2 regions of the Paenibacillus sp. MMO-177 genome follow, and region 1 is predicted to be linked to the other one. Evidence: predicted binding sites of a transcription regulator. Region 1 holds the regulator's gene; the other holds the start of a gene.
The links. The regulator NrdR, encoded in region 1, represses ribonucleotide reductase genes. The targets are predictions, from matches to a motif close to AACACNATATATNGTGTT.
Positions count from the first base shown of each region.

Region 2: the regulator NrdR is predicted to act here: its motif matches at 1,165-1,182, upstream of WFK81_RS10915 (adenosylcobalamin-dependent ribonucleoside-diphosphate reductase).

Region 1 covers NZ_JBBCUR010000005.1:207,926-223,729, forward strand. Annotated here, with positions in the region: gene WFK81_RS19130 (alpha/beta fold hydrolase) at 1-1,474, opposite strand, end outside; gene WFK81_RS19135 (TetR/AcrR family transcriptional regulator) at 1,704-2,321, opposite strand; tRNA gene WFK81_RS19140 (tRNA-Ala) at 2,971-3,046, opposite strand; gene WFK81_RS19145 (VOC family protein) at 3,381-3,764, opposite strand; gene nrdR (transcriptional regulator NrdR) at 3,837-4,304, opposite strand; gene WFK81_RS19155 (alpha/beta-type small acid-soluble spore protein) at 4,422-4,646, shown strand; gene WFK81_RS19160 (lytic transglycosylase domain-containing protein) at 4,725-5,291, opposite strand; gene coaE (dephospho-CoA kinase) at 5,288-5,884, opposite strand; gene ytaF (sporulation membrane protein YtaF) at 5,932-6,636, opposite strand; gene mutM (DNA-formamidopyrimidine glycosylase) at 6,750-7,613, opposite strand; gene polA (DNA polymerase I) at 7,913-10,585, opposite strand; gene phoU (phosphate signaling complex protein PhoU) at 10,714-11,385, opposite strand; gene pstB (phosphate ABC transporter ATP-binding protein PstB) at 11,409-12,185, opposite strand; gene WFK81_RS19195 (methyl-accepting chemotaxis protein) at 12,392-13,531, opposite strand; gene WFK81_RS19200 (hypothetical protein) at 14,021-15,804, opposite strand, start outside.
Region 2 covers NZ_JBBCUR010000002.1:1,137,561-1,153,364, reverse strand. Annotated here, with positions in the region: gene WFK81_RS10920 (DEAD/DEAH box helicase) at 1-956, opposite strand, end outside; gene WFK81_RS10915 (adenosylcobalamin-dependent ribonucleoside-diphosphate reductase) at 1,244-3,838, shown strand; gene WFK81_RS10910 (AAA family ATPase) at 4,087-4,629, shown strand; gene WFK81_RS10905 (TetR/AcrR family transcriptional regulator) at 4,982-5,614, shown strand; gene WFK81_RS10900 (substrate-binding periplasmic protein) at 5,655-6,551, shown strand; gene WFK81_RS10895 (amino acid ABC transporter permease) at 6,643-7,287, shown strand; gene WFK81_RS10890 (amino acid ABC transporter ATP-binding protein) at 7,309-8,055, shown strand; gene WFK81_RS10885 (OsmC family protein) at 8,079-8,501, shown strand; gene WFK81_RS30970 (hypothetical protein) at 9,227-9,364, opposite strand; gene WFK81_RS10875 (DUF3817 domain-containing protein) at 9,535-9,825, shown strand; gene WFK81_RS10870 (ABC transporter permease) at 9,993-10,832, opposite strand; gene WFK81_RS10865 (ABC transporter permease) at 10,822-11,625, opposite strand; gene WFK81_RS10860 (ABC transporter ATP-binding protein) at 11,622-12,620, opposite strand; gene WFK81_RS10855 (EamA family transporter) at 12,946-13,869, shown strand; gene WFK81_RS10850 (hypothetical protein) at 14,056-14,397, shown strand; gene WFK81_RS10845 (ABC transporter ATP-binding protein) at 14,394-15,804, shown strand, end outside.

The sequences.
Region 1 (15,804 bases):
TCATAATCGACCTGGTAACACCAGCATATTTATATTTGGGATGAATGGGATGCAGTACGGGCTGCAATAGCAAGAGTTGCCTGATCTGCTGCTCAATTCTTTCCATGACCTTAGCAGCGATTAGTCCGCCGAAGGAATGACCAATCAAAATAACAGGGCGATTCAGCTCGTGAATCATTTCGATCACAGCCTCTACATAGCCGTCCATCAGAGAAGGATGATGATGACGCGGTGAATGACCGAATCCGGGAAGGTCCACCAGCCAAGTATTGACATCATTCAATTGTTTCGCTATTGGAACGAAACAATCGGCCCCGCTGAATGTTCCGTGCAGAAAAATAACCGGTGTACCGTGATTCTCTTTTTCCAACGAAATCAGTTTGGATCTTCTGCGTTGCACGAACCCTTCGTGGTGCTCGGATGAGGGGTGGCTTAACCGGAAATCAAGATCGGCGATTACGTAGGGAAGCGTGGTCGGAACAACGGATGTCCGTACCCCATTCTTGCGCTCAAGTTCAAACTTCGAGGTAACCGGGAATTCCGATTTCACGAGAAAATCCATCGATTCTTTGGGAATTCCCAATCGCTTGCCGATGCCAAGTCTTAATAAAGACTTCAACAAAGCAAGCGGAATTGTGCCGAAAGGCGGCGCCGCTCGCATCTCTATCGCAATTTGCCTGATCAATGAACGGATCGACGGACTATCCTGCTTGGGATCCAATAAAAAATACGTATTACTGGCAAGCTCCTTTGTTTGCACTAAGTTAACAATGAATGATGCGACATGATCAATATGTACCATCGGTAGCCAGTAGTCCTTGCCTCCTGGAACGAGTGGCATAAGATTCCTTCTCACAGAATCTACCAGTATACTAAGACCTCCAATCTGCTCCGTAATTCCCGAGTAAGAATGGCCGATGACGGTACTGGGATTAACCGTGGACAGCGGAATGCCTAACGGTTTTAGTGCTTTTCGTATATAGGAGTCCGCTTGAAATTTCATCTTCTCATACGGGGGAGATTTCTCAAGAACGGCATCCAGATTGTGAATAGCATTTTGCTCGTTATATGGACTCATATAGCCAACAACATGAATGAATTGCTTCAATCCTTTCTTCATATGGATTTTTTCGGAAAGTTCGGCCAATTCGATGGCAGGATTAAGAAAAGCTTGCTCTGCCTCAGTCTGGCTTAACTCAATATTCATGGGACCGCCCGCATGAATTATAATATCGGAATTTTGTATTCGTTTGTAATCGTTCGCGGATAGCCCTAATTTCGGTTTCGACAAATCTCCTATTACTGCAGTAACGTGTTGCGCCTCAAGCAAATGTAACCGCCCGAGGGTATGTTGAAAGCGATCAAGACTTCGCACGAGTACAATAATGTCGTGATGTTTGGATATTAACTCGGCAAGAATATGGCTGCCGATATAACCCGTCCCGCCAGTCAGGAATATTTTCAATTGAATCATCTGCCTTTCGATTCATTTAATAGTACTGAGTAGTGCTAGTTAGTGCAAAAAAAATGACTTAAGTAACTAATCACTTAAGCATCGAAGCAAAAGCTTGAATAAGATTCTGAGCTACCGATATAACCCGTCCCGCCAGTCAGAAATATTTTCAATTGAATCATCTGCCTTTCGATTCTTTAATAGTACTGATCAGTGCTAGTTAGTGCAAAAAAATGACTTAAGTAACTAATCACTTAAGTATCGAAGTAAAAGCTTGAATAAGATTCTGAGCTAGCATTGGATTGTTGGTGGCCTTGGTTAGGAATAGAGCTCCTTCGATGGAGGTGACAATCAATGCCGCTGTCTCATGGACGGGCAGATTCCGGCTCAATTCTTTCTTTTCTATGCCTTCTTCCAGCAGCTTCTCAACAACTTGTAGTTGTTTATCGAAGAATGCTTTTATTTTAGCTCTCGCTTCCGAAGAGGAATGGGAAGTCTGCGTATAAAGTGTCAGGAACGGACATCCACCAACATAATCGATTTGTTCATTATCCTCCGTGAGGATTCGAAATAATCGCTCCATTTTTGCAGGAATGGACATGTCTTGCGTCAAGGTACGGGATATTCGTTCTTCATATCGCGAGATCAATTGGTCGACAATTGCTAACAGTAGTTCCTCCTTACTTTTATAGTGGTAATAAATGTTGGTTTTTGAAACTTTGCTGAGGGCAACAATTTCGTCCATGCTTGTCACTTGAAAGCCTTTTGTTAGAAATAAGGTCGATGCGGTCTGCAGGACGATATCTTTGTTTGAAATGCTTGATCTTTTGTTTGTCATATTGCTACTATATAGTACTATAATATACATGTCAAACACTGGATGTTATTGGAAATGATGCTCGAACATTATGGGGTTCGCTCTTTCGCCAACAACATTGCCAAAACAAAAAACACGCCGGATTCGCGTGTTTGAAGTTTATGTATGGTGGAGCCAAGGGGGATTCCGACTGCGCAATACTTGTCTGCTCATCACGGGATGTCCGAATCTCTTACTGAATAGCTGACGATGCTTACTCAAACGAAGACTCTTAGCGGTAGATTCAGACACCGTGCTCCTGCATTGGATGTTTTAGCTCCGTAGTTAATCATTCATTCCGTCCGCGCGGACTGAACCCGGGTTCGCCCCCTTGGAAAGCACCACCGTAATAAACAGAAAACCACGTCCAATGACGTGGTTTGATTGTTTATTATGGTGGAGCCAAGGGGGATTCCGACTGCGCAATGCTTGTCTGCTCATCACGGGATGTCCGAATCTCTTATTGAATGGCTGACGATGCTTACTCAAACGAAGACTCTTAGCGGTAGATTCAAACGCCGTGCTCCTGCATTGGATGTTTTAGCTCCGTAGTTAATCATTCATTCCGTCCGCGCGGACTGAACCCGGGTTCGCCCCCTTGGAAAGCTCCACCATAATAAACAGAAAACCACGTCCAATGACGTGGTTTGATTGTTTATTATGGTGGAGCCAAGGGGGATCGAACCCCTGACCTCATCGCTGCCAGCGATGCGCTCTCCCAGCTGAGCTATGGCCCCGGACAAGCAAAATGATAGCACAGTCATTTCCACGCTGTCAATCATTTTGCTCGCCTTTTTTACAATCGCTTCATTTAGCCGAATCCCTGTATCGTAAATCTCTTGTTTTCGACAATGCGCTTTCTTGTCTCCTGCTCGTTTCGTTGTACAATAAACGCATTGCAATTCGTCCAATTTTTCGCATGAGGATCGGCAGTCTTCACAAGCTGATCGTGTACCCTGACGTCAGCGCTGCCGAATTCCTTACTGCCCAGATCCTTAAACTTAGTATGAGGCGCTTGCTGGCGATGATCATTCTGAAGCGGCTGTTACCCACATAGCCGTATGCAAGAAATTATGTATAATTCGATACTTCCACCAGATTATCATCCGGATCGCGAAAATACACCGAGACTATGGTTCCTGCAGCCCCTGTCCGGGGGACCGGCCCTTCTTCGATTGGCACATCGCAAGCAGCCAAATGGCGAATAACCTCATCCAGCGGCGTCTTCGTAATGAGGCAGAAATCCGCTGAGCCCGGACGCGGATTCCTTGCCTTCGGTTCAAATTCTTTGCCCGCTTCATGCAGGTTGAACTTCTGCCGGCCGAATAGCAACGCCTTTCGGTTATCGCCAAAGACGATGACCTCCATATTCAGCACCTTTTCGTAAAAAGCCGCCGTCTTCTCAATACTGGCCACGGTCAACACAAGATGATCCAAGGCTTCAATTTTTAACATGTTCCCACTCCTCACTTGTTATAGATGCAAAAATAGCCCTTCCCATAAAGGGAGGACTATTCGCGCACAAAATTAATTGTTCATTGGATGTTTGGATAACAAGCTGTTCAGTTCTTTCATGAACATGTCGATGTCCTTGAACTGTCTGTATACGGAGGCAAAGCGAACATACGCCACCTCGTCAACCGGATACAGCTGGCTCATCACGATCTCGCCGATCTCGCGGCTTTCGACTTCCGCGAGCGCTGTTGTCCGGAGCTCCTTCTCCACTTCGGAGACGATGACCTCGAGCCGTTCGACCGAGACAGGACGTTTCTCGCATGCACGGATTAAACCGCGCAAAATTTTATCGCGGCTGAACTCCTCCCGGCTGCCGTCTTTCTTAATCACAATAAGCGGAGTTTCCTCAATCATCTCGAAGGTCGTAAAACGGCGGCTGCATTTTTCGCATTCACGCCGTCTGCGGATGGACTTGTTCTCGTTAGCTGGCCTGGAATCAAGCACTTTCGTACCGGCAAAATCGCAGTAAGGGCATTTCATTTTTTTCACTCCTTCCGAATCCTGTTTTTATTTCAAAAGAAATTTCCAGTCGTTACCTGAATGAAGTTGCGAATTCCGCACATAATACATTTACCAACCGCAAGGAGGTGAACATCAATGAGCTCGAACAACAACAGCAACAGCAACCAACTGCTTGTACCACAAGCTAACGCAGCACTGGACCAAATGAAATATGAGGTCGCTCAAGAGCTGGGTATTACGTTGTCGCAAGACGGTTACTACGGCAACCTTCTTACTAAAGACGCAGGTTACATCGGTGGTAACATTACTCGCCGCCTGGTGCAAATTGCAGAACAATCCCTTGCTGGCCGCCAACAATAATTTCATTAGTCATGTATAACAAAGGCTTTGGTTGTTCGTCCTGAAGCGGCGGACAGCCAAAGCTTCTTCTTGTCCAAGTTAAATAACAGGATAAAGATCTTTGTACTTATTATAATAATAAATAACGCGTTGTACATAGTGGCGGGTTTCCCCATAAGGTATTTGATCCGTTGTCTCCAGTTTTCCATCCCATTTGCCCGAATCCAGCCATTTTCTGACATTGCCGGGACCAGCGTTGTAAGCTGCGATAACGGCTACCGTATTCTGCTTGAACTGTTTGTGCAACGACTGCAGATACCATGCCCCAACTTCAATACTGACATCCGGCCGGTTCTGCAGCATATCTCTTGTGACATTCTTGAAATCTGCCTGCTGCACGATCCAGTCAGCCGTATCTGGCATAATCTGCATGAGACCTAGCGCTCCTTTTTTGGAGACTTGTCCGGTTGAATAATTCGTCTCCGTCCGGATAATTGCCGCAATGAGATGCGGGTCAACACCATAATTCGATGCGCTTGCGCGTATGTCTTCCTTGTACTGAATCGGATACATCATCCGGGCAAGCCAAGTGGAATTAAGAAATAAGACGCCAATGAAGCCGATGAGCAGAAGAAGCAGCACTCTTTTTCGAATCAGCCACTTCATGGCAAACCCTTGATATTCCAAAAATCGTCCACCTGCCGCCTTGTTTCGTCAAGTGAACCGCTATTATCAATAATCCAGTCCGCACGGCTTCTCTTCTGCTCAATATCCATTTGAAGTCCAATGCGTCTTTCCGCTTCTTCCTCCGCAAGTCCATTTCGTTCCATCAGCCGTTTCAACTGAAGCTCCCGGGGAACATACGCGACCATAATCCCGTCATACAGCATTTCTTGGCCCGTCTCAAACAAAAGAGGGATATCCGCAACAACCAATTGCCGTGGATTCTGCTCTTCATATTGTCTGATCCTATGCTGCATGCGGTTTCGTATTGCCGGATGCAGGATATTCTCAAGCTTCGCCAGCAAATCGCGGTTGTTAAACACGATGCCGCCTAATGCCTTCCTATCCAAAGTTCCATCCGTATGTATAACAGCTTGTCCAAACGCAGAGGCGACCGCCTCTAAAGCCGGTTCGCCGGGCATAACAACTTCTCTCGCAACCTGATCAGCATCGACCAGCATCGCACCGCGTTCTACCAGCATGGCAGCAACGGTGGTTTTGCCGGTAGCGATTCCGCCGGTTAAACCGATCTTCATTAGCTTTCACCCCATTCAAGTAAATCCTGCGTATTGCCAGTGTAATTCTATAACAGCTTTAATATGCCGATTATGATTAATAAAATGCCCGGAAGCACCGACACCGCCTGCATGCCTTTCCAGTTCGAGAACCGGAAGCCGAACCGCATTCCGCCAAGCAGGAATAAAGCACTCGCCGCAGCAATCATAATGGGTGTCAATAAAGGAGATAATCCGATCATTGCCGCTCCGATTCCGGCGCCAAATGCGTCAAACGACAAGGCTACGCCAAGCATTAACGCTTCTGCCGCGGAGATCGTTCCCGACTTATCCACGTCGGCGGCTTGAGGAGTCCGCAATATTTGTATAACCAATCCCAAGCGCTTCAATTCAACGATCACGACAAGAACAGGATGTGTTCGGTCAACCTGCTCCTGATCGGCCACCGCCGGACGATCCGCATCACCTTCGGCCTGACCCTCGGCAGCTTCCGCTTCACGGCCGCTCCGCCTTAGCTGCAACAGCGCCCATGTACCAATGCCCACAAGCACAACCGCTCCAATCAGCTTAGCCACAAAAGGCGACAAATACCCCGTAATCCATGAACCAACCATCATCGATAAAAAAATGACCAAACCTGAGCAACAAGCGATAATGACAACCGACAAGAGCGGTATTCTTATTCGCCGCAATCCGTATGTCACGCCTACTCCGAAGCCGTCCACGCTGACGGCAAAAGCAAGCACCAGCAAAGAAGCAAAATGCGCGAACACCCCGCAGCCCTCCCCGCAAACCGGATGTCTCTAGCTGCGCCGACGCGCTTTTCTAGACATCCGCCTATTGTTCGTAACAACAATAGCATATGCGGGGAAATCGTTACGGTGCATTAAACCTGCGGGACAGCCTTTTTGCGTGCCTTCGGCAAAGGCTGACAGCTGGCGCAGGTATGCGTCCCTCTACCGCCTACAACCGATTTCTCGATTAATCTGCCGCAGCTTGTGCAAGGCTCGTCTTTTCTGCCGTACACGAGCAGCTGGTGCTGGAACATCCCCATTTCACCTTGCCCGTTCACGTAGGATTTGATGGATGAGCCTCCTGCCGCGACAGCCTTCGCGAGAGTCGATACGATCGCCTCATGGAGACGTATCCATTCCGCCTTTTTCAAGGAATCGGCCGTCCGTTCCGGATGAATGCCTGCAAGGAACAAAGCCTCATCCACATAAATATTGCCAAGCCCGACGACATATTCCTGATTTAGAAGAAGCGGCTTGATTAGGCCTGATTTTTTTCCAAGCAAACCTCTCAAGACATCCGCTGTAAAAGCTTCATTCTCCAGCGGCTCGAGACCAAGCTTGCTTAGCGGCTTCATCTCGAATTCCGTTCCCGGCTCGAACAGATGCATGGTGCCGAATTGGCGTACATCCTTATATCTCAGATCCGTTCCGTCATCGAAGTGGAACAGAACATGCGTATGAAGCTCGACTGGCTCGTCGCTTGGGAATACGCCATAGCGTCCTTCCATCCGAAGATGGGAGACAAGCACGAGACCGTCCATGACAATTCTCAAAAACTTCCCGCGACGCTCAACCGTTTGGATCGTCCGGCCGGCAAGCGCCATTTCGAACGCCTCCGGTTCCGCCGGGCGTTGTATGATACGAGGCAGCTTCACTTCTACCGAAGCAATTCGCTTGCCTGCGACTAATTCGATTAATGTTCTTCTGACCGTTTCAACCTCTGGCAATTCGGGCATCGTTATTCACCTCAAACCCATTATACCTGATTCGGCTGGGCTGCGGGACGGGATAGTTTTGTCAATCCCGTTGCTCAGGCGAAACTTTCGCGCCTCACTTGGCATGGCATTAGCCATCCCAAGCTTAATCATCGCGAAACTTCGCTTTGGACGGATAGTTGACAATCCCGTTGCTCAGGCGAAACTTTCGCGCCTCACTTGGGATAGCATTAGCCATCCCAAGCCCAATCATCGCGAAACTTCGCTTGGGACAGGATAGTTGACAATCCCGTTGCTTAGGCGAAACTTTCGCCAGCCTATTACTTCGCCTCGTACCAGTTGACCCCGTAGTTTACGTCAGCCTTCAGAGGCACGTCCAGCTTCAAGGCGCCAGCCATCACGCTTGGGACAAGCTCCTTCATGAGCTCAAGCTCCTCCTCCGGAACTTCGAATACCAATTCGTCATGTACCTGCAGAAGCATACGGCTTTTCAGCCCGCGCTCGCGAAGCGTCTCATCCATGCGCACCATAGCCAGCTTGATAATATCGGCTGCCGTGCCCTGAATCGGCGTATTCATCGCCGTACGCTCCGCGAACGAACGGAGATTGAAGTTGGAGGCCTTAATATCCGGCAGATAACGGCGGCGTTCCAGCAAGGTTGTCACAAATCCATCGCGGCGGGCTTGCATAACAATATCGTCCATGTACTTGCGAACGCCTTGGAACACCTCGAAATACTGTTCGATAAACCTAGCGGCTTCCTTACGCGTAATATTCAAGTTCTGGGATAAGCCAAAATCGCTTATGCCGTATACGATACCGAAGTTAACCGCCTTCGCCGAGCGGCGCATATTCGCATCCACTTGATCAGCCGATACGCCAAACACGTCCATCGCCGTCTTTGTATGAATATCCATGTCGTGGATAAAAGCTTCCTTTAACCGCTCATCGCCCGAAATATGGGCAAGAACGCGCAGCTCGATCTGCGAGTAGTCCGCCGCAAGAATGTACCAGCCGGGCTCGGACGGCACAAACGCCTTGCGGATCTGCCGGCCTTCCTCCAGCCGGATCGGAATGTTCTGCAGATTCGGGAATTGGCTGCTGAGACGCCCGGTTGCCGCGATTGTCTGACGGTAATACGTATGGATTTTGCCCGTTTCGGGACGAACCTCTTTCAGGAGACCTTCAATATACGTTGACTGCAGCTTGGACAAAGTACGGTAATGCAGAATCAACGGAACGATCTCATGATAAGGAGCCAGCTTCTCCAATACTTCCGCGTCTGTCGAATAGCCGGTTTTCGTCTTCTTCTGGACGGGAAGTCCCAGCTTCTCAAACAATACCTCGCCAAGCTGCTTAGGAGAGCCGATATTGAACTCCGTTTCGGCCAAGCGGTAAATTTCGCTAACGGCTGCCGACAGCTTGCTCTCAAGCTCGCTTCCGAGACGCTCCAGCTCTGCCTTTTCCACCTTAATGCCTTGGCGCTCCATTCCGGCCAGCACAACGGACAACGGCTGCTCCAGCTCGAAATACAGCTCGTTCATGCCTCGTTTCTCGAGATCCGCGCGCATCAGGGACGTAAGCTTGCGGACGGCATCCGCCTTGACGGACAGATGGCGGTATAACGTCTCGTTGTCCGGCACTTTGAATTTGGCGCCTTTACCGTACACAGCTTCGTCATGAGGCACCGAAGACTGACCATAACGGTCGCACAACGCGTTTAGCGTCAAGTTCGTATCGGTCGGATCGAGCAGATAAGCGGCTAACTGCACGTCAAAAGCAACGCCGCGCCATTCGATTCCTCTCCAGCCAAGCGCCAGCTCCGTCTTATGCGTATCGAAACCGTTTTTAGGCTTGTCCGCATCCTCCAGCCATTGCCGCAGCTCCGCCGCGAACGGTTGTTGAAGCGCCGTTACAGGCACCACATAAGCCGTATCCCCTACCGCTGCAGCAAGTCCCAGCACATCTGCCTGATGAGGATTCTCGCCGATGGCTTCCACATACAAGCCATGCTCCGCGCTTTGCAGCGCCGACAGCATGTCCTTCAATGCTTCACCGTTATTATCGGATTCAATAACGACGATGTTCAGCTCTACAGCGGGAGCTGCCGACTCGCCGCCTTCCGCGCCTGCGCCATTCAGATCGAGCCGCTCAATAAGCGATTTGAATTCCAGCTTGCGGAACGCATCGGCAAGCGTAGCCGGCTGGTAGCCTTCGTAACGGATATCTTCCGCGCTATGCTCAAGCGGTACCTCGCGGAAGATCGTCGCAAGCTTTTTGCTCATGACCGCATCGTCTTTATGCGTTTCCACCTTTTCCTTCATCTTGCCTTTGAGGCTGTCCGTATTCGCCAGTACTTCCTCTACCGAGCCGAACTCATGCAGCATCTTCAGCGCCGTTTTCTCGCCTACGCCTGGGATGCCCGGAATATTATCCGATGCGTCGCCCATCAGCCCCTTCAGGTCGATGATCTGCATGGGCTTCAGCCCGTATTTCTCTTCAATGGCAGCCGGGGAGAAGTGTTCAACTTCGCTGATCCCTTTGCGGGTAATCGCAATCGTAACGTTATCCGAAGCCAGCTGCAGCATATCCTTATCGCCCGTCACAACAAGCGTCTCAACGTTCTGCTCATCGGCGAGACGCGTCAGCGTGCCGATAATATCGTCGGCTTCGTAACCGGTCAGCTCGAATTGCGAAATGCCGAATGCCTTCAGCAAATCCTTCATAACCGGGAATTGCTCAGACAGCTCCGGCGGCGTTTTCGCGCGGCCGCCTTTATATTCTGTATAGCCTTCATGGCGGAACACCACTTTACCCGCGTCGAATGCAACCAGCACATGGGTCGGCTTCTCGTCTTCCAGCAATTTAAGCAGCATGGTCGTAAATCCAAACACCGCATTTGTATGTAAGCCTGCTGAATTCGTAAGCGGCGGCATCGCATAAAAGGCACGGTTTGCGATACTATTGCCATCAATTAATATCCACTTGTCCATTCCGGCACCTCACCTAATCGTTCTACCCTCTATCATACCATATTTATGAAGCAATCTCCTCGCCGGCGCCCGGCAAAAATAAAAAGCCTGTACCCGAGAAACTCGGATAACAGGCTTCTTCTAACTTCTTAAATACTGTGCTGAGTGTTCAAATCAGGACGCTTGTTCGTCACCAGGTATACGACGCTTTCGCCGATGTTGGTCGCATGGTCGCCGATCCGCTCGATATTGCGGGCAACAAAGTTCAGAACTGTCGCCTGCGAGATGTTGCGCGGGTTTTCCATCATAAGAGACAGCAGCTCCCGCGAGATTTGCGCGCAAAGCGCGTCAACCTGGTCGTCTTCCGCCGCCAGCTTGTAAGCCAGATCCACGTTTTCTTGTACAAAGGATTGAATGGACTCGTATGTCATCGTCTGCACGATTTCCGCCATCCGAGGCAGGTCAATCAAAGGCTTGATTAACGGCTGGCCCTCAAGACGGATAACAAACTTCGCAATGTTTACGCAAAGATCGCCCATTCTCTCCAGATCGGATGCGATCTTGAACGCGGCCAGAATCCGGCGCAGATCCTTTGCAACCGGCTGCTGCGTCGCAATCAATTTAGAGCCCAGATCTGTAATCTGATCCTCCAGATGGTTAAGGTGCTGGTCATTGTTAATGATCGCTCTTGCTTTCTCGATATCCGTACCGCTCAGCGCCTTCATCGAATCAACAAGCGCTTCCTCTACGAATGTTCCCATCTCAACGAGCAGGTTATGAAGCTGCTCCAAGCCATGGTCAAACTCTTTTCTTGTGGTCATCATTTATACATTTCCCCCTTGTGTTAGCCGAAACGTCCACTAATGTAATCTTCCGTGCGCTGGTCGCTAGGATTGGAGAACAGCTTCTCCGTTTCCGAGAACTCCACAACCTCGCCGTTTAAGAAAAATACCGTTTGATTCGAAACGCGAGCCGCTTGATGCATGTTATGCGTAACCATAACTATCGTATACCGGTCCTTCAGCTCTTGCGCCAGCTCTTCGATCTTCAGCGTGGAGATCGGGTCAAGCGCCGAAGTCGCTTCGTCCATGAGCAGAACGTCCGGGTTTACCGCAATAGCGCGTGCAATGCAAAGACGCTGCTGCTGGCCGCCCGAGAGACTGAGCGCGGAGCGCTTCAAATAATCCTTCACTTCATCCCACAGTACAGCCGCCTTCAGACTTGTCTCGACAATCTCGTCCAGCTGCTTCTTGTTTGTAATCCCATGGAGGCGCGGACCGTACGCTACATTGTCGTAGATCGATTTCGGGAAAGGATTGGGCTGCTGGAACACCATGCCAACCTTCTTGCGAAGAGTCTCGACATCTACGTCGCTTGAGTAGATTTCCGTTCCGCCAATAGCGATGCTGCCTTCAATTCTTGTGCCAGGGATCATGTCGTTCATCCGGTTAAGCGTCCGGAGAAGAGTCGATTTGCCGCAGCCGGAAGGTCCGATAAAAGCCGTGATCGCTTTCTCGGGAATCGTAAGGGATACATCCTTCAAGGCATGGAAAGCTCCGTAATACAAATTCAGTTTGTTAATGTTGATTAAGGGCTGCGTCTGCAATAAAGTCGTTTGCATGATCGTTCTCCTCCGTATATACATGGATAATGAACAGCAGCCCCAGATGAACGAGTTTCATACTGAGGCTTGGCCATCCATTTCGAATCATAACCGTAGTAAAAATGGGTAACCTATTGAATAACCATACATTGCGTTTTTAGCTCTGACGTATCTATCCTACTAGCCTTTTGTAAATCGGGTATTGCCGTTTTGTAAATTCCGTGTTAAAAATAGGACCCCAGAAGCTTATCGATCTCCTTGGAGACGTGCACCGTCTGCTGATAAGCCTGCTCTGACAGCTTGCCAATTTGCTCGGTACTATTCTTGCTGTTTGCCGATGCTTGGAACAGGTGACTGAACACGCTGCCTGCTTCTTGAACGCAGGATTCGCTGACAACAGCCTCTTCCCTGCCTTCACGCGCAAGCAAAGCCGTCTGCGCAATCGCTTCAACAATCGTCTTCGTCAGCGTCGTAATCGCCTCGGCGGAACGCTTCGTTTCGCTGGCCAGCTTCATAACCTCACCGGCTACTACCGCAAAACCTCTGCCATGCTCGCCTGCGCGCGCCGCTTCGATGGAAGCGTTAATGGCAAGCAGGTTGCTCTGATCCGCCAGCTCTTTGATCAGCTTGGAGACATGGCTGATGGAGCCCGCTTCGGCCTGCAGCTCATTCATCCGATGCTCCTGCTGCATCGAATTCGCGGCAAGCTTGCCAAAGGCCGCAGTCACCTTGTCCAACTGATTCTTGCCGCTTAACGTCAAGTCCACCATATCTGCGGAAATCTGTTTCCCTTGCAGCGCCGACTGACGCACCGAGCTTACGGCCTCATCGATTTCTTTCACCCGGCTTCCAACGCTGTTGATTGTTTTTACCTGTGCGTCCACCGCTTCCTGCTGAAGCTTTCTGGACATCCGGAGCAGATCCGAAACGGTCAGAATGCCGATAATCCGCTCGTCTTTGGTTACAATAACGCAGTTATACAGAACGCTGTCGTCGCGTTTTAAGGCATTATCGATTAATTGCTGCGGAGAATACGCCTGATCCACGATCAACGGCGATTGATCCATCAACTCCGATATCGGCTTTTCATAATACAGATCTACGCCAAACCTCTGGCTCAGCCGCATAAAAAATTGATTGCGCATCATCAGCCCTACCGGCTTGTCCTTGTCCATCTCCACACCGGCTATAACTACACATTCACTGTCCGGATATTGCTTGAACAACGCAATGGTGTCTTTGCAAGAACTGGAGGCTGCAATTATCGGCGCCTTGCGGATAAATTCCAACAGGCGGGTTGAGGTTGGAACAGCCGCTTCGACTTGCCTCTCTTGCGGTTGACGGTCCAATACAGCAATGGTCATTGTCTCTCACCTTTCTCTCTGAACTCCTTTAGCACTACTATAGGGCTTAAGCATCAATTCCATTTCATAGAAATGTTTTCGCAGCGTAAAAAATTGCCGGTTGGAATCGCAACAGATGTTTGTTTGTCGAGAAAAGCGGACATTCAAAACGGTGAGAGGGTGCGTGGATAAAGCACCTAAAGCCGGTTAAATAGCCGGTTGAGCATGGCAATAAGGTCCCCGAGGGACCTTAACATTACCAAAATATTCAAGAACGGGACGAAAAACAGCTGTTGGAGGACAAATAAGGCCCCCAAGGGACCTTATGACGGTTAACTTACTGGCTAAATGAGGCAATAAGGTCCCCGAGGGACCTTAACGTTACCAAAATGTGCAAGAACGGGACGAAAACAGCTGTTGAAAGACAAATAAGGTCCCCTTAGGGACCTTATGGAACTAAAGCAGGCTGTTGAGATAATTCAACAGCCTGCACGGCGCAACTCTCATCGTTTAGTTCCAGGCCGCTTCCACCAATACGCCTTCAGGCTTGCCGGAATGGCGGATGAGCAGAGTCCCCGAGGCTTCATCATAGACATAGTCCGCCTTAAGCCCATCCGCCGTTACGAGCTTCGGAGCCGAAGCGGCAAGCAAACGGGTGCTGACTGTCATATCCGATGGGCTCTCGGAGCGGAACGCAATCGCCTTCGCATCCGCCGTCTCGCCCTCAATACGCGAGGAGCTGACCAGAATCTTGGCCGCTTGGCCGTCGCCGGCAGTCCCCGCAGCATCCAAATCGTATAGCAAGCAATTATCGCCCGGCTTCAGCTCCACGTTGCGGACAATCGGGAGGTCATCTTCGAACAGGTCGATAAATCTACCTTCGAGCATACTTCCATCGGCAACCTCGCTCTCATCCAGAGCTTGAGCAATGACATAAGGTCCGCGCTTGATCCGAAGCATTCCGCTTTCCCGGTAAGAATCCGCTTCGCCCCTGAGCTTCAGCGCCAGCCGCACGCTGCCCCGGACGGAATCCGCGCCTTCGCTTGTACGCGATAGAGCAGCCGGATGTATGCGCCGCACAAGGACAAACCCATCCCCGCAGGCATATTCGCCATCCTCCTGATTCGCCGCCAACCCAAGCGTTTCGAACAGATGCTGGTCCGGACGCTCATAAGTGCGGCGGCTTCCATCGCGGTTCCACCATTCGCGCACGTCGTGGAAAGCATCCGATCCGTCCCCAACGTAGATAAGCACGCCGCCGTCTCTCACCCATCCCGCAATAGCTTGGTGCAGGCCTGCATGCTCAGGCTTCATGAACTCGTAGCTGAGCAGCAGCACTTTGTAATCATCCAAATACCCCGGGAAGGTCAGCGCATTATCCAGCTGTACCGGACGCAGCGGAATACCATGCTTCACAAGCGGCAGCGCCAGCCCGTAAAAGGCCGAGAAATCGAGCAGCTCACGCTGCTCTGGAGACAGCATATCCGACGTTGTCACGCCGCCTTGTTTTTTGCCTGCCAAGGTTTCCGGCTCCTCCGGCAGAACATCTCCTCGCTGATACATCGCCGAATTGGACAAAAGCAGCCCGATCCCGCTTGTATAGACGTCAGTCTGCTCTTCCTCATGATGATGAAGATCCCGGAGCACGTTCATCACCGTAAGAAGAACAGTTTTGTAACTCGCCGGTATTCCTTCCTTGCCTTTGCCGTCCTCCGTCGGATAGCCACGGGTGAATACCCGCCACGGCCAAGGACAGACTTCAAACTTCGATACGCCGGGATGAAGCAGGGAAGCGACAACGGTCGCCCGGTAGTTATAACGGTAATCGCTCCAGCTATAGCGGGGATTATCCTCGATCGGATCGTGAAGGAACCACATATCCCTTCCCGTACCGCGGGTCAGCTCCTGCATGACGCCGTATTCCAGGAATGCCGTCTCGAAGGTACGCTCCCGCCGGATGCCCCGGTATACGTTTGGCGTTCTTGCCGTCCCCGTCCAGATCTGCGCGATAAATCCATCGCAGGAAGGCATCGATACAAGCAGCGCCTCCGGGCTGATAATGCGCCATTGCGTGTAGTTAATCAAGCTATGAGTAGGAACATAGAACCGAACCTGGCGGTTATACGTAACAAGCGCGTATTCCTTCATCTGCGCGCAGAGCCGGTCAAGCGCGCGGTAATACAGATACGCCTTCAGCTTCGAAGCCCGGTATTGCGCGTCCGGCGAAAGGTGAGGAGCCGTCCACGGTTCCCCGTAATAGGTCAGCCACTCGCGCTTGAACGCCTCGGAATAAC
Region 2 (15,804 bases), on a different contig from region 1:
TCGCGAACGAAGGCCGTAACCGCGTCATAGAGAGCCTTCTCTTCGGAAGACAGCTCCAGCGGAATGTTTTTCACGACGCGCTTGGTGAACGATATGCCGCCGTCTCCGCGCCGGTTGCGGATCATGACGGTGGACAGCGCATCCTGCAGCTGATCTTCGTTTTTCGGCAGACGCTTGTCGACAACGAAGTTGGCCGCGAACTCGCTTTGACCGCCCAGCTGGCCGGGCTTTAGCAGCGTAATAAGGTTATATAACTCATCCAGATCGTTTTGAATCGGAGTAGCCGTCAGAAGAAGGCAATATTTTTTGCGAAGCTGGAGCGCAAATTGATAATTTGTCGTCTTTTTGTTTTTGAGCTTATGCGCTTCATCAATAATGATCATGTCGTAATCCTGGCCCAGAATAATCTCGCGGTGCGGATCGCGTTTGGCCGTATCTATAGAAGCAACCACGACGTCGTATTGCCAGGTATGCTCTTTCTTTTGCGCGACGGCCGAGATGCCAAACTTCGAATTCAGCTCTCTCACCCATTGCAAGACGAGGGAAGCCGGAACAAGAATAAGAGCCTTCCGGACGAGACCGCGGACCATATATTCTTTGATGACCAATCCGGCTTCAATCGTTTTGCCAAGTCCGACTTCATCGGCGAGAATAGCCCGGCCGCCCATCTCATGCACAACCTTGCGTGCCGTATCCACCTGATGCGGCATTGGCTCGAAGGACGGGAGCGTGCGTAAGCATTGCAGCTGCTCGAAGCTGTCGACCCGCTTGGCTTGCTCGGCTTCCATCGTCAGCTGATAGAGCGTCCAATCGTCCCATGGACCATTCTTGGCGACCCGGTTCTGAAGCTCGTCGAACCAGGTGCGGTCGCATTGCAGGTCTACAAGCGGATGAAGCTTGCGCCGGACCGTATTAGCTTCCGTAGAGGCGGGATTCACATTCGCCTGATCATTCATAGTAAAGGTCACGATAGGCAGCTCCTTTTTGCGAATAGAGATAGTTGTCACTAGTATGGCCTTTTTCATCAAATCTTAGTAAATAAGCAGTAAAATTAGCGATAAGACAAGCTATAGAAAGAGAAAGGCCAATGTAAGCGGAGAAAAGCGGCGAAATAGGTAAAAACAGCTGTGGATACCGATATGTAGTATAGTATAATAAGCAGTACACACAATATATGGTGCCCGACACATGCGATAAGAGGTGTGTATACGATATAAGGGACATGGGAGGAAGGACCAATCGGATGGCAATGACGCAGAAATTGGAAGGTCTTAGCGAAAAAATATTTTTGGACCGCTATGCTTGGAAAAACGCGGACACAAAAAATACGGCAGTAGGGGATGTCGTACTGGTCCTGACGAAGGATGATCCAAAATTCCCGGCCAAAGAGGTTGGGGAAGTGATCGGTCGCAGCGGCGATGAAGTGACCGTAAAGCTAAGAAGCGGGGATACGGTTACATCCAGCGTGGAGAAGCTCACGCTTACTATAGAGAAGACTCCGGAAGAGATGTGGGACCGTCTGGCAGGCGCCATGGCTGGCGTTGAGCAAAGTGAAGAGAAGCAGCGTACCTGGTCGGAAAGGTTCCGTTACATTCTGGATGACTGGAAGCTGGTTCCGGGCGGCCGCATTGCTGCCGGTGCCGGCGCGAGCGAAGAATTGACGCTGTTCAATTGTTACGTTATTCCTTCGCCAAAGGACAGCCGGGGCGGCATTATGACAACTCTGTCCGAGATGACGGAAATCATGGCGCGCGGCGGCGGCGTGGGGATTAACCTGTCTTCGCTGCGTCCTAGACGGGCTGTCGTTGCGGGCGTTAACGGATCCTCCAGCGGTGCCGTATCCTGGGGCGGTCTGTTCAGCTATACAACCGGCCTGATCGAGCAGGGCGGCAGCCGAAGAGGCGCGCTCATGCTGATGATTAACGACTGGCATCCGGACGTGCTTGATTTCATTACCGTCAAGCAAACGATGGGGCAAGTGACGAATGCGAACCTGTCGGTATGCGTAAGCAATGCGTTTATGAAAGCCGTGAAGGAAGATTTGGATTGGGAGCTCGTATTCCCGGATACCAAGGAAGCCGATTATGACGAGCTGTGGAACGGCGATCTGGAGGCTTGGAAGAAGCTGGGCAAGAAGGTTATTCATTATAAAACGGTTCGCGCGCGCGATGTATGGCACACCATTATTGAGTCGGCATGGAAATCGGCTGAGCCTGGCGTAGTGTTTATGGAGTACTACAACCAGATGTCGAACAGCTGGTATTTCAACCCGATTATTTGCACGAATCCTTGCGGCGAGCAAGGGCTGCCGGGCTGGGGAGTTTGCAACCTGTCGGCGATTAACTTGTCCAAATTTTACGATGAGAGCAAGCATGACGTGAATTGGGAAGAGCTTGCGAAGGTAACCCAGTGGTCCGTTCGCTTCCTCGATAACGTCATTGATACAACCCCTTATCATTTTGAAGAGAATGAGAAGAATCAGAAGAAGGAGCGCCGCGTAGGCCTTGGCACGATGGGTCTTGCCGAGCTCATGATCAAGCTCGGCGTCCGTTACGGCAGTCCGGAATCTCTTCTGTTCCTCGATAAAATATACGGTTTTATGGCACGAGAGGCTTATCTCGCTTCCGCGGAGATCGCATCGGAGAAAGGCTCGTTTGAAGCGTTTGACGCGGAGAAGTTTCTGCAAAGCGGCTTTATGAAAAACATGGTGTCGGAATTCCCGGAGGTAGGCGAAGCGGTGTTGGCTAAAGGAATGCGCAACGTTACCGTCATTACGCAGGCTCCGACAGGCAGCACCGGTACGATGGTGGGGACGTCGACAGGCATCGAGCCTTATTTTGCCTTCGAATATTTCCGTCAAAGCCGCCTCGGCTTCGACAAGCAGCTGGTGCCAATCGCGCAAGCATGGAAGGACGCGCATCCTGGCGAAGAGCTGCCGGATTATTTCGTAACGGCGATGGATTTGTCGGCGAAGGATCATATCCGCGTGCAAGCAGCGATTCAGCGCTGGGTCGACAGCTCGATCTCGAAGACGGCGAACTGTCCAAGCGACTTTACGGTTGAGGAAACAAAAGAGCTGTACGAGATGGCCTTTGATCTGGGCTGCAAAGGCGTCACGATCTACCGCGACGGCAGCCGGGACGTACAGGTATTGTCGACGAAGAAGGACGACGCGAAGCCGGATGCGGCGGGCGAAGCCGCTGCGGCAGCGGAAGCGGTAAAAGAAGAAGATAAACTCGAGACCCTGAATACGACGCTTAACGCCAAGGTATCGCCTCAGGCGGAGCAGGACTTCGACAAGCAATACAAACGCCGTCCGCAAATTCTTCGCGGGGCAACTTATAAAGTAAACACGCCGTTTGGAATGGCCTATATCACGATTAACGACCTGAACGGTACGCCAGGCGAGATCTTCCTGAACGTAGGCAAAGCAGGTTCCGACGTATTTGCAATGGCGGAAGCGCTTGGCCGCGTATGCTCCTTGTTCCTGCGTTACGGTGATCACGGCAACAAAGTGAAGCTGCTGATCAAACATCTTAAAGGCATTGGCGGCACCGGCGCCATCGGATTTGGAGCAAACCGCGTAGAATCAATTGCGGACGCGGTTGCGAAGGCGCTGGAGATTCATATCGAGAGTACCAACGAGCAGGCGGCTGCTTATGAGCCGGTCAAAGCGGCTCCAGCCTTAGCCTTTGCTGCAGCGCCGGCTGCGGAGGATTCGCACAAGCACGGCGAGGTGACCTCTCGCGACCTATGTCCATCCTGCGGATCGGCTTCGCTGATCAATATCGAAGGCTGCAAGCAATGCAGCAACTGCGGCTATAGCAAGTGTAATTAATTCATAAGAAGAAAGACCAGTGTGAGTGTAAAATGTCCGCTGTATTATCTTTTGTCACAATTCGTAAGATAAAATGTCACTAAAATCGATTATAATGTCAAAGCCCGAATCCCCTGTGGATTCGGGCTTTTTTTTGTGTTTTATGCAATCGCAAATATGGTTGTTTAATGTCAACTGGCGAAATTCGCCCTTTGATCAGTTATTTCTTCCCTGTACAATACAGGTAAAAAGAAAAGGATGACGCTCCTATGTTGTCGGAAGGTCCCAGCATTATTTTAATTACCGGGATAATGGCAAGTGGAAAATCAACAGTGGCGCAGCTACTCTCCGAACGATTTGAGAAATCGGTGCATTTGCGGGGAGATATTTTCCGAAGAATGATTGTGCATAATCGTAAAGAAGTCCGTCCAGACGCGGGAAGTGAAGAATTGGATCAGCTACGCCTACGATATCGGTTGGCTGCACTATCCGCGGAGACGTATCACGAAGCAGGGTTTACGGTTGTAGTTCAAGATGTCGTCATTGGACCTTTGCTGTATGATTTTATCTCTTATATCGAAAGCCGCCCTCTATATGTGGTGGTGCTTTGCCCGCACTCGTCGGTTGTTACGTTAAGGGAATCTATTCGTTCAAAGAAAGGTTATGGTGTTTGGACCGTTGAAGGGTTAGATAGTGTATTACGAAATGAAACACCTCGAATTGGACTGTGGTTAGATTCATCTGAATTAACCCCTGAAAAAACCGTTGATGAAATTATCACGAGATTGCAGAATGAAGCGGTAATATCATAAGTGATTGAACTAACGAAAGAGGGAGTTCAATTAAGCAACTAGGACGAAGCTGCCGGCACAATCGGCAGCTTCATTGCGTTAACAAGTAGGTATAGAAGTTCTTGTCGTCCGAGAAGGGAAGAAGCTAGGCGTAAACCGAATATCATCTGGACGAAGCTATATCACATGGTCTTTTCAATAGGCAAGAATAATGGCTGACAGAATGGTAAAACCTAACAATAAAGCAAGCTTTATGCGCTTGATATCGATTGCGTAACAAAGCAATGCATAAATGCTTGACAATATCATAGAAAACCTATAGGATTTAATCATTAACTGACTGACTAGTCAATCGGGTGGGGGTGGGAACAGATTGAACGGAGAGAAAGAAGCCCAAATCAATAGTGAGCGAAGAGAACATATTCTGCAAATCGCCTTAAAGCGATTTGCTAAGGACGGCTATCACGCTACAAAAATTTCCGATATTGTCGCTGAGGCCGGTGTAGCCCAAGGGACGTTTTACTGGTATTTCAAAAGCAAAGAAGCGATTGCGCTGGAACTTGTGAAAGAGGGAAGGGAAAAGCTGCTTGACGTCATTGGCCAAGGATACCGGAGGGAAGCAGGGTCCGTACAGGACATGGTACACGCCTCCGAAGCTCTGCTCGAAAGGCTGTTTCGGTTTGCGGAGTCTAACCGGTATTTAATAGAGCTTATTCTTGGCAGCGGTGGAGGCGTTGAAACCATCCGTCATGCGATTGGGGAGACAAGAGCCGCTCTGGAGAATGCCTTTCTTCTTAACATCCGCAGAGCAATCGAGTTAGGGATGCTTCCGGGTTCCATCGATGCCGAGTTCCGCGCCACGATGATTATGAGCTTGATCGAAGGCGTCATTTCACGCTGGTTGCTTGGGTTTGCCCCGCCAGGCAGCGGGATCGAATCCAAAACGGCTGAGCAGCTTGCCGCTGAGACTGCCAGGTTTGAATTTTTCGGTCTGCTTGGCGTTTAATTTATAGTTTATACAGATTAAAGACATAGGAGAGAAAAGCATGTTAACCAAAAAGAAATCCAGAAATACTCTTTTTCTAACGTTGTCCGTCGTATTGCTCGTTGTTCTGGCATTGGCCGGTTGCGGTTCTAATAATAAAAGCAATAATGCGCCAACCTCGTCTCCTGCCAATGAAGCCGCGAGCGGCGGCAGCTCCGCAAATGCCGGAAATGAAGATAATTTATTGAACAAGGTTAAAACAGCTGGCGTTATAAAAGTAGGATTAATGGGTACTTACGCGCCTTACAACTTCTTGAATGACAACAAGGAAATCGATGGTTTTGATGCCGACATTGCAAAAGAAGCTGCCAAACGTATCGGCGTTAAAGTCGAGTTTGCTCCGCAGGAATTCTCGGGATTAATCCCTAGCCTGCAGGCCGGCAAAATCGATGCCATTATAAGCCAGGTTACGATTACCGATGAACGCAAGCAGCAAATTGATTTCACCCAGCCGTATATTACGAATCAAGTTAAAATCATCGTAAAAGAGAATAATAACTCGATCACGAAGCTGGAAGACTTTAAAGGAAAAAATATCGGCGTAGGACTCGGCACAAACGATGAATCCTATCTGCGGAATGAAGTGCTGCCGAAGGTTGGGAGCTTCAAGATCAAAACGTATGACGATGTGATTACTTCCCTGCAGGATTTGAATGCTGGCCGGATCGATGCCACGATCAACAACCTGTACGCTTTGAAACCAATTGTAGACAAAAACGGCTTTAAAATTAAAGCGGTAGGCGACGCGATCAAATCCGACCAGGCGGGTATCGCGGTCCGCAAAAACAATCCGGAATTCCTGGCCGCACTCGATAAGGCTTTGACCGATATGAAAGCTGACGGTACCTATAAGGCCATCTTCAAAAAATGGTTTGGGGAAGAGCCGCCGGCGGAGTAAGAAAAGTGAAAAGGACAAGGCCATGAGGAATGCGTATTCTGCCATGGCCTTCTCGTTTTAACCAAGGAATCAAAAGGGGATTCAAACGACAATGAATCTGGTATGGGATAACTTGCCTTTCTTGCTTAAAGGCGCTTATTATACGCTGCTTGTTACCGTTATATCCATGTTTTTCGGACTTATTATCGGCTTGGTAGTCGCGATTGCCCGATTAAAGGGTAACCGGCTGATCCGCGGAATCGCCCGCGTATATGTATCCATTATTCGCGGAACGCCGCTTCTCGTTCAAATTTTTATCGTCTATTATGGACTTGTCGATTACGGGATTACGCTGGGGCCGCTGACAGCAGCCTATGTGGCGTTGAGCATTAACGTAGGTGCCTATCTGTCCGAAACCTTTAGAGGGGCGATTCAGTCGATTCCCAAAGGTCAGACGGAGGCCGCTTATGCGACAGGCATGACGGGCTGGATGACGATGAGAAGGATTATTCTTCCGCAAGCGGCCAGGGTGGCCATTGCGCCTATGGGCAATACCTTTATCGGCATGCTGAAAGAGACGGCTCTGGTGTCCGCCATTACGGTAACCGAGCTGCTGCGCTCAGCGCAGCTGCTGATCGCCCAATATTACGTCTACATGCCTTTCTTTCTTGGGATCGCCGCCATGTATTGGATCATGAGCACGGTGTTCTCGGCCATTCTGAATGCGGTCGAGAAGCAGCTGTCCAAAGTATATTAAAGGCTTGAGGTGGAGCAAAACATGATTCAAACGACAGGACTATCCAAATCATTTAACGGTTTAGAGGTTTTGAAAAGCATCGACCTGCGCGTAGCCCCTAAAGAAATCGTCGTTCTGCTAGGACCAAGCGGTTCCGGAAAAAGCACGCTGCTGAGGAGCTTGAACGGGCTTGAGGAGCTGGACGGCGGATCGCTTGAGGTTAATGGCGTTCGGGTGGAGGCGGCCATGCCCTCCAAGAAGAAACAAGCCGGCTTTCGGGAAATCCGTCGTCACACGGGAATGGTTTTTCAACAGTTTAACCTGTATCCGCACAAGACGGCGCTTGGCAATGTGATCGAATCGCTGATGACGGTGAAGAAGATGAAGAAGGCAGAAGCCGTGCAGATCGGCGAACGATTGCTGGACCGGGTTGGGCTGCTGGTTAAGAAGGACGAATATCCCTCCAGGCTTTCCGGCGGCCAGCAGCAGCGGGTGGCCATTGCTCGGGCGCTGGCGATGGAGCCGGCGATCATGCTGTTTGACGAGCCTACCTCAGCTCTTGATCCCGAGCTTGTCGGGGAGGTGCTGGAGGTTATGCGCCAGCTGGCCCGGGATGGGATGACGATGGTCATCGTCACCCATGAAATGAAATTTGCCCGCCAGGTCGCAAACCGTATCGTGTTTATGGACGGCGGCGTGATCGTGGAGGAGCAGGAGCCGGAGATATTTTTTCAGAATCCGAAGTCCGAAAGATCCAGAAAGTTTATCAATCAACTTCAGGAGCATTAAAATACAGAAAGCGGGTAATCATCATGAAAGTCATGACAACATGGAATGGAAAACGTTTGTTCACATCAGTCGGGGATTCCGGTTATCCGGTAGGAATGGACGCAACGCCGAAATACGGCGGCGACGGCAAAGGCGCGACGCCTATGGAGCTGCTGCTGGCCGGACTGGCCGGCTGTATCGGCATTGACATCACCATGATTCTGGATTCGTTCCTTGGTCAGATCGCTTCGCTTGAGATCGAAACGGACGGCACCCGGAAAGAGCAGAATCCGACCGGCTTTACCGCAATTGAGCTGATTTTCCGCGTTGAAGGGGAAATTCCGGATTACCGGATTTGGAAAGCCATTGAAATGGGCAAGGAAAAATATTGTGCCGTATCGGATTCGCTGAAAGCCGACATCAGCTACAGATTGATTCTAAACGGTCAGGAAGTTTTCCGGCCTTAACAAAGCACGCCCACATCTCACCTCCTTCTCGTCTGGCAGTGTGAGTAATATTTACGATTGAGACCGATTATATTAGCCATTGGAACTTTTAGATAAGCAAATGAGACAGAAAATATATAAGAGTCATACAACGACTAAGCTATATAGGCCCGTGTTCAGTAGAAGGTACTCTCGCAAAACCGGCAGCAGATCAGAGATCCGCTGCCGGTTTGTTGTTTAAGTAAAAGGTAGTTATGTGCAACTTCTGGTGACTGGAAGCGTATTTCACTTTTAGTTCAGCGAGGGGATGGTTGTTATGAAAAAGGTTGGTCGGTTCGCCGATGGGACCGTCGATTAGATAACTAATAAGTAATCATAGGAGGAATAGCAAAGAGTCACTCGTTGCTGCAAGCAAATTCGTCGACAGGAGCTTTATACAAGCTACAATGGCTGCTCGATATAACCGCCGATTCCGGGAATTGTTCGGTACCCTGTTAAGGGATAACCCGACTGGGAATGAAATCGTCTTTCGAGCAAACAAATTATATAATGAATTATCCAATAATATAAATATTTGTACACAAAAAGACTTCTATAACAAAGATTAATGGGCTGGACTCTTGAGGGGAAAACTAGACTATTTTCTTGTCGGACGACAACAACATCTATACAATCAAAGTCGCATAAACAGCGGCTTTTTTTATTTATTGTGTAGAAGTTTTTGTCGTCAGCTCAAGACAAGAACTCTATACAAAGCCGTATTTGGACAAGAACTTCTTCGAAATGTTCGTTAGCTGGTTCAGAAAGCTTGCGACGGAGCAAGGGTTCCAGGACGTCATCGTTGGCATGGAACCGACCGGCACTACCGGCTGAACCTGGCCCATTTTTTAAGAGAACAGCATGTTACGTGCGCTGTGGTTAATCCGCTCCACGTGAAGAAAAGCAAAGAGATATTTGGTCATGGAATGGACACGAATTTTTGATATATACGGAAACGTAGTGCAGGCGGCATACGTAATAGACTCGATGGAAGACAAGGGAGGGAAGTGTAGGAATGGAGCAATCTGTCCGGACATGGTTTCGCTGGATCAGCTATTTGGAAGCCATCTCGTTTCTAGTTCTATTGGGAATAGCGATGCCTTTGAAATACATGTTCGATAGTCCGGAGGCCGTTGCGGTTACGGGCGGTATTCACGGGTTCTTATTCTCTGTTTATTTGGTAGCGATTGCGGTGATGGCAGTTCTGTTCAAATGGAAGATGATCCGCATTGCGGGAGCAATACTGGCCGCTTTTTTGCCATTTGGACCGTTTGTTCTGGAAAGAAGATTAAAAGCAGAAGCTTAGAAGCGCTTGTGTAAATAACCCGACAGCGTACCTGTTATCAGTCGGCTCAATGTAAACAAAGCGGCTAGGGATTCTAACGCAGCAGCGGCTTTAAGCAAAAAGATCAAACCCTGGACATGTCCGGTGGTTTGATCTATATCTTACGTATGTCGAATATTTTGTTCCCATTACCGCCTTAGTCCCATCATATTGCCCGAGGTGTATTTTCTTAAACCTCTATAAAAGAGCAGGATTCCTCCGGCGCATAAGAGAGCTGCCATGCCAAGAGCCCCGTACACGAAAGGTAAGTCGATCTCGCGAATGAACGATACCGGCATACTGCTTATGAAGCCGGCTGGGATCACCGTAAATAATATAATTCGGCCAAAGCCTTTGAAGATCCCCGTAGGGTAGGTGGCAAAGGTGAGCAGCGCGTTAAATAATTGAAAGCTTAGTCCTTCGGTATTGCCAAGCCAGAAGGACAAGCAGCCGGCCATCACGCAGAAGAAGATAAAGATAAGACCCGAGAGGAATAACGCGGCCGCAAATTTGATAATGCCAAGCAGCGAGACATCTCCGAACCCTATAAAGATAAAAAAAGCAAACACGAGATCGCCTATCGCGCTTACCGACATTCGGCTGATTAGAACGTTCAGAAGCACCGGCTTTGGCTGTGCCAGATAGACATCCAGCTGTCCGGTAGCAATCAGGCTGGCAAGCCGGGTCGCGTTGCCGAAGAAGACGGACATAATGCCAAAGCCCCCGGCAGCAGCCGCCCACATCATCATGACATCCTGCAGCGTCCAGCCGTTGAGCACGGGGAATCGCCGGAAATACATCCCCCAGAAAATAATCCAAACGATGTTGTTTACGATCATCGTGCCTACCGTGAGGAGGAAGCTGAAGCGAAATTCCATTGCTCCGGCCAAGTTGAGCCTCCAGCTTGCCGTCGTGAACAGGAGCAGGCGGCGAAGCCGGCCAGGCTGGTCATGCTCCGATATGTTTACCAGGCCCTTGTTATCCTCCATTAACATTCAGCTTCCGCACCCCTTTCCGATAAACAAACCATACGATTCCCCCAAACATTGCCGCCCAGAACCATTGAACCGCAAGCATGCGGAGAATTTCCCCGTGAAACATGCCAACCGCCGTTCGGGCCGGAAAATAGACGATAGCCTGAAAAGGCAGCCAGTGCCCGATCTTCTGCAGCGTCTCCGGAAACAGCTCCAGCGGCATCAGCATCCCGCCAACGGTAAATAAGATTTTATTGTACACGAACTCAAGACCCCGGGTCTCCTCTACCCAAAACGCGCTTAAAGCGATAAGCATCCCGAGCATAAAATTAACGGTGAATCCGCCAAGCGCTAATAAGGGCAACCACGCAATTCCGGCTCCCAGTGGAGGTAATCCGACCAGCAGCAGCCCAATGAACGAGCCTAGCAGCAGGTTAATGACAAACCGGATAGCAACCTCGCTCATGTACTCGACGTAATGAAACGCCAGAAAGCTGACCGGCCGGATAAGCTTGAAGGCGACATCCCCGCTTTTGACTTCCTCCTCAATCCGGGTGCTGAGGCTAGGCGAAGCAAGCACCATCGATTCGGTTAACACGAGATACCACATGATCTGTTTGAACGAGTATCCGGCTATCGTCGCCGTACCTACGCCATCATAAGTTGTCTGCCACAGCTGCATAAAAATATATAAGATCAAAAGGAGAAAGAGCGACCTTACTACAAAATCAACGACGTATGCAAGCTGGTTGCGCAAGGTGATTTTGCCGATAAAAATATATTTGGCCGGCTTTGACAAGCTGATCATCCCGCCGCCTCCTTTCTTTGGAACGTTCCGTACATTCGGGTAATGATATCCTCCATTGGCGGATCCTGCACGGTCATGTCGACGATCCGGCGGCTCGCCATTAAGGCGGACAGGACGAATTCGATCGATGTCAATCCAGTGTCGACGCTAAGCGTTAAACGCGATCCGTCCCGGTTCAGCACCTCTACGCCTTCAAGCGCCATTTGGCCCGGATCATCCTCCAGAAGGAGCTGAATTGTTTTATGCGTCAGGAATTGCTGCTTCATGAAGTCGACCCGTCCGTCAAATACAAGTCCTCCATGATTAATCACAATCGCGCGTTCGCATAGCTTCTCGACATCGCCGGCATCATGGGAGGTAAGGAAGACCGTCGTGCCTTCCTCGCGGTTCATCTCCAGAATCAGCTCCCGGATTCTTTGCTTGACGACAGCGTCCAGTCCAATCGTTGGCTCATCGAGAAACAGAGCCTGCGGACGGTGAATGAGAGAAGCGGCAATTTCGCAGCGCATCCGTTCGCCTAGGGACAACTTCCGCACGGGGATATTCAAGTAAGGACCAAGCTCGAACCGTTCGATCAGATTGTCGCGCCGCGCCTTGTAATCCTCCCGGCGGAGCTCATAAATCCGGCTCATCAGCTCAAAGGTATCAAGAGGCGGGAGATGGTACCACAGCTGCGACTTCTGCCCGAATACGGAGCCGATGCGGTAAGCCAGCTTTGACCGTTCCGTCCACGGACAACAGCCCAGCACTTCCGCCTTTCCGGAGGTTGGATGCAGAATGCCGGTCAGCATTTTGATCGTTGTTGATTTGCCCGCACCGTTTGGCCCGAGGAAAGCGACCGTTTCTCCTTGATCAACGGAGAACGTAATGCCTTCAACGGCAGCTTTGTCCGCATAATGCGGCTTAATCAGCGATTTGAGACTGCCCATAAGTCCGGCTTGCTTTTTCTTGATTTGAAAGATCTTCTCCAACTGCTCAACCTCGATAGACCTCACTCTGCTCACCCCTTAGTTAATTTCCCGCAAAAAGGAAAGACCTTCGCAAAGTCTCGCCCTAGTCTTGCAGGCGGAACTTTCCGAAGGTCTTTTATTCCTCACGGTGTAGCTTGGCGTCTACCCGCGCAAGCCGGCTTCGCTTGGTTCGCCATCCTGATGGAGTCGGATCCCTAGAAGCCCTTCCGAAAAACGTTTTCCACATATTAACATGATACGTCAGGTGTGGCAACAGCTTTTTGCTTACGAAATTTTATCCTGCAAGAGCATTGCCACTTGGCGTTTTCCTGTCTAAGATTAGGAGAATGGGAAGGGGACCGTTTACGTTATGTGGATTGTATTTGCAGGGCTTGCCGCCCTATGCTTTGGATTAAGAGGAATATTGTATCATTATACGAGCCAGCTTCCGTTAAGCCGGACCGTGCTGCTATGCGGCGCGTTCTCGATGGGGGCAGTAATATGCGGCATTACAGCCGTATGGTCCGGTCAGCCTTGGCCGACGACAGCCCTGGTGGGTATTCAGATGGGCGTGTTTTCCTTTGTGGCGAATGCCAGCATGTTCAAGGGCTTTGCCGTCGGAAAAGCATCGCTTGTCGCGATTATTACGGCACTTCCTGCCGTGCTGGTTGTCATAGGGGCTTACCTGATGTGGGGAGAGGCGCTTAAATATACCCAGCTGGCCGCCTTTGTAGTTATCGTGGCGGGGATTTTGCTTGTCCGTTACTCCAATGATTTGTCGCTCAAAAATCTTCAAGGCGCGCAGTGGGGACTTCTGTCTCTCGTCATGTTCGCCTGCAACGACTTGTCCGGATCCTGGTCAACCAAGCTTGAGGCGCCGCTGTTCCCAACGTTGTTCTTTATGTTTGCCTCCGGCTCCATTTGCTATGGCATTTGGTGGCTGAAGGACCGACTTGCGGCAAGGAGTTACGGCCCGGCTGCCGCGGCTGAAGCAGCGGAAGCAACCGTGGCAGCTGCCGCCGAGGATGGCCGGAATCCGGGCAAAACGTGGAGTGAACGCCGCACTTACCTGACGGGAATGCTGGTCGGCACAACCAACGCGTTAGGCATGATGATGATTGTCACGGCCTTTGATCATGGCAAGGCAGGGCTGGTATCCGCAGTTACCGCTTTGAATGTATTGATCGTACTGCTCTATACCCGGTTTGTGGTGAAGGAAAGCTTCACGAGGCTTGAAGTAACCGGAATGGCATGCGCGTTTGGCGGCATTTTATTCTTGCGGTTAATAGCTTAACGAAAGAAACAGCTTAGCGCCATCTGGGTTCTCGAACCTGGATGGCGCTTTTTTCTGCGCTCCTGAGAATCGATTGTAAATTATTTGAAAATTATAACTTGACAGTCTTTTGTGCTGCGTATACATTTGTATACATAAAGTTAAATGTATACGAATGTATACGTCGATTAAAGGAGGCATAGACATATGCGTAACGGGCAAGGACACCGAGGCAGGCATCCCTTCAAGGAGGAGTGCAAGAATCGGGACGGTGGCAAGGCGCAAACGTTCCGGCGCGGCAGGGCGCTTGCTTTCCTGGAAAAGCTTACGATTACCCGCGCAACGCTGCAACGCCAGCTGAATGATCCGGCTTTCGAAGCGATTAAACCGGTAATCAGCGGAGAACTGAAGGCGACGGAAGCCATTATGGAAGAGTTTATTCACGTATTTCAGCTGCACGAGCTGCCCGAGGAGGATATTCCTTCCGAAGAAGCCGCGGCTGGGGGAGAGAGCAGCTCCGAATCCGCTAATGGAAGTGATGAGTCTTGAAGTCAGAAGGCGTTTTAAAACCGTATTTCAAGCAGACCTGGCCTATTTATCTCGGATCGTTTACCCTTCATGCGGCAGCCAGTATCGTATTCGCTTATTTTCCGAAGGTGCTTGGGGACTTTACGGATAAGCTGAAGGGGGGAGCGCTTGGCTCCCAGGATGTTGTGCATTACAGCCTGATGCTCGTTCTGATTGGAGCGGGATATGCCCTGCTGGGAGGATACGGTCAATACCTTGTCATGTACGTCGGACGGTTGTTCGAGTACATGACCCGTCGTCGTCTATTTACTCATTTTTCCGGTCTTAGCGAGCACTACTATTCGAAGAACGGCGTCGGCAAGATGCTCAACTACTTCATGAACGACGTAACCGGCGTCCGCGAATCCATCTCCATGGGCATCAACCAGACGGCTATGGCTTCCATGCTGCTCGTCTCCTGCATAGGAGCCATGATTCTTAGCGATATCCCGCTCTATCTCATTGCAGCTTCCGTAGGACCGCTCCTCTTCATTCCTTGGATCGTCATCAAGTTTGGTCCCGTTATCCGTCAGCGTTCCCGCAAAGTGCAGGAGGCGCTTGGCACGATGACGGAATCGGCGGAGGAGCAGTTTGGCGGTATCCGCGTGACGAAGAAGTTTGCAGTGGAACCTATTATGATTAAGCGGTTTGGCGCCAAGGTCGACCAGATTAAGACCAACCAGCTGTCGCTGGTGCGGATCAGCTCGCTGTTCCAGGCAACGGTGCCTTTCCTTGGCAACCTGTCACTCATTGTGTCCTTGGCCTACGGCGGTTATTTAACGATACAAGGGGATATTTCGCTTGGCAATTTCGTTGCGCTAACGCTGTACGTACGGATGCTGATGAACCCTCTGCAGCAAATTGGCAACGTTATCAATACGGTTCAGCGGTCGCGTGCATCCTTGCAGCGGCTTAACGAATTAATCGCGGTTCAGCCGGATATTGTGGAGACCGATCATGCGACAACGATTGATCTCTCGGCAACTCCGATTCGAATGAAGGATTTGACGTTTGCTTATCCCGGTGCTTCCCAGCCTTCGCTCCAGCATATTGATCTGGTTATTCAGCCTGGAATGACGCTTGGCATCGTAGGGCGTACGGGCAGCGGCAAAACCACGCTAGTCAAGCAGCTGCTCCGGGTATACGATCCGCCAGCCGGCGCCATCCATATCGGATCCGCGGACATACGGGAGGTTACGCTTGAGAGCCTGCGCACGCAGATTGCATACGTCCCGCAGGACGGCTTCCTGTTCAGCACAACGATTGGCGAGAACATTGCCTTTGCGAGACGGCAGGCGGGGCAAGGCGAGATTCACGCGGCTGCCAAGCAGGCACGGATTTATGACAATATTGCCGAGTTCCCGGAAGGCTTCGAGACGAAGCTGGGAG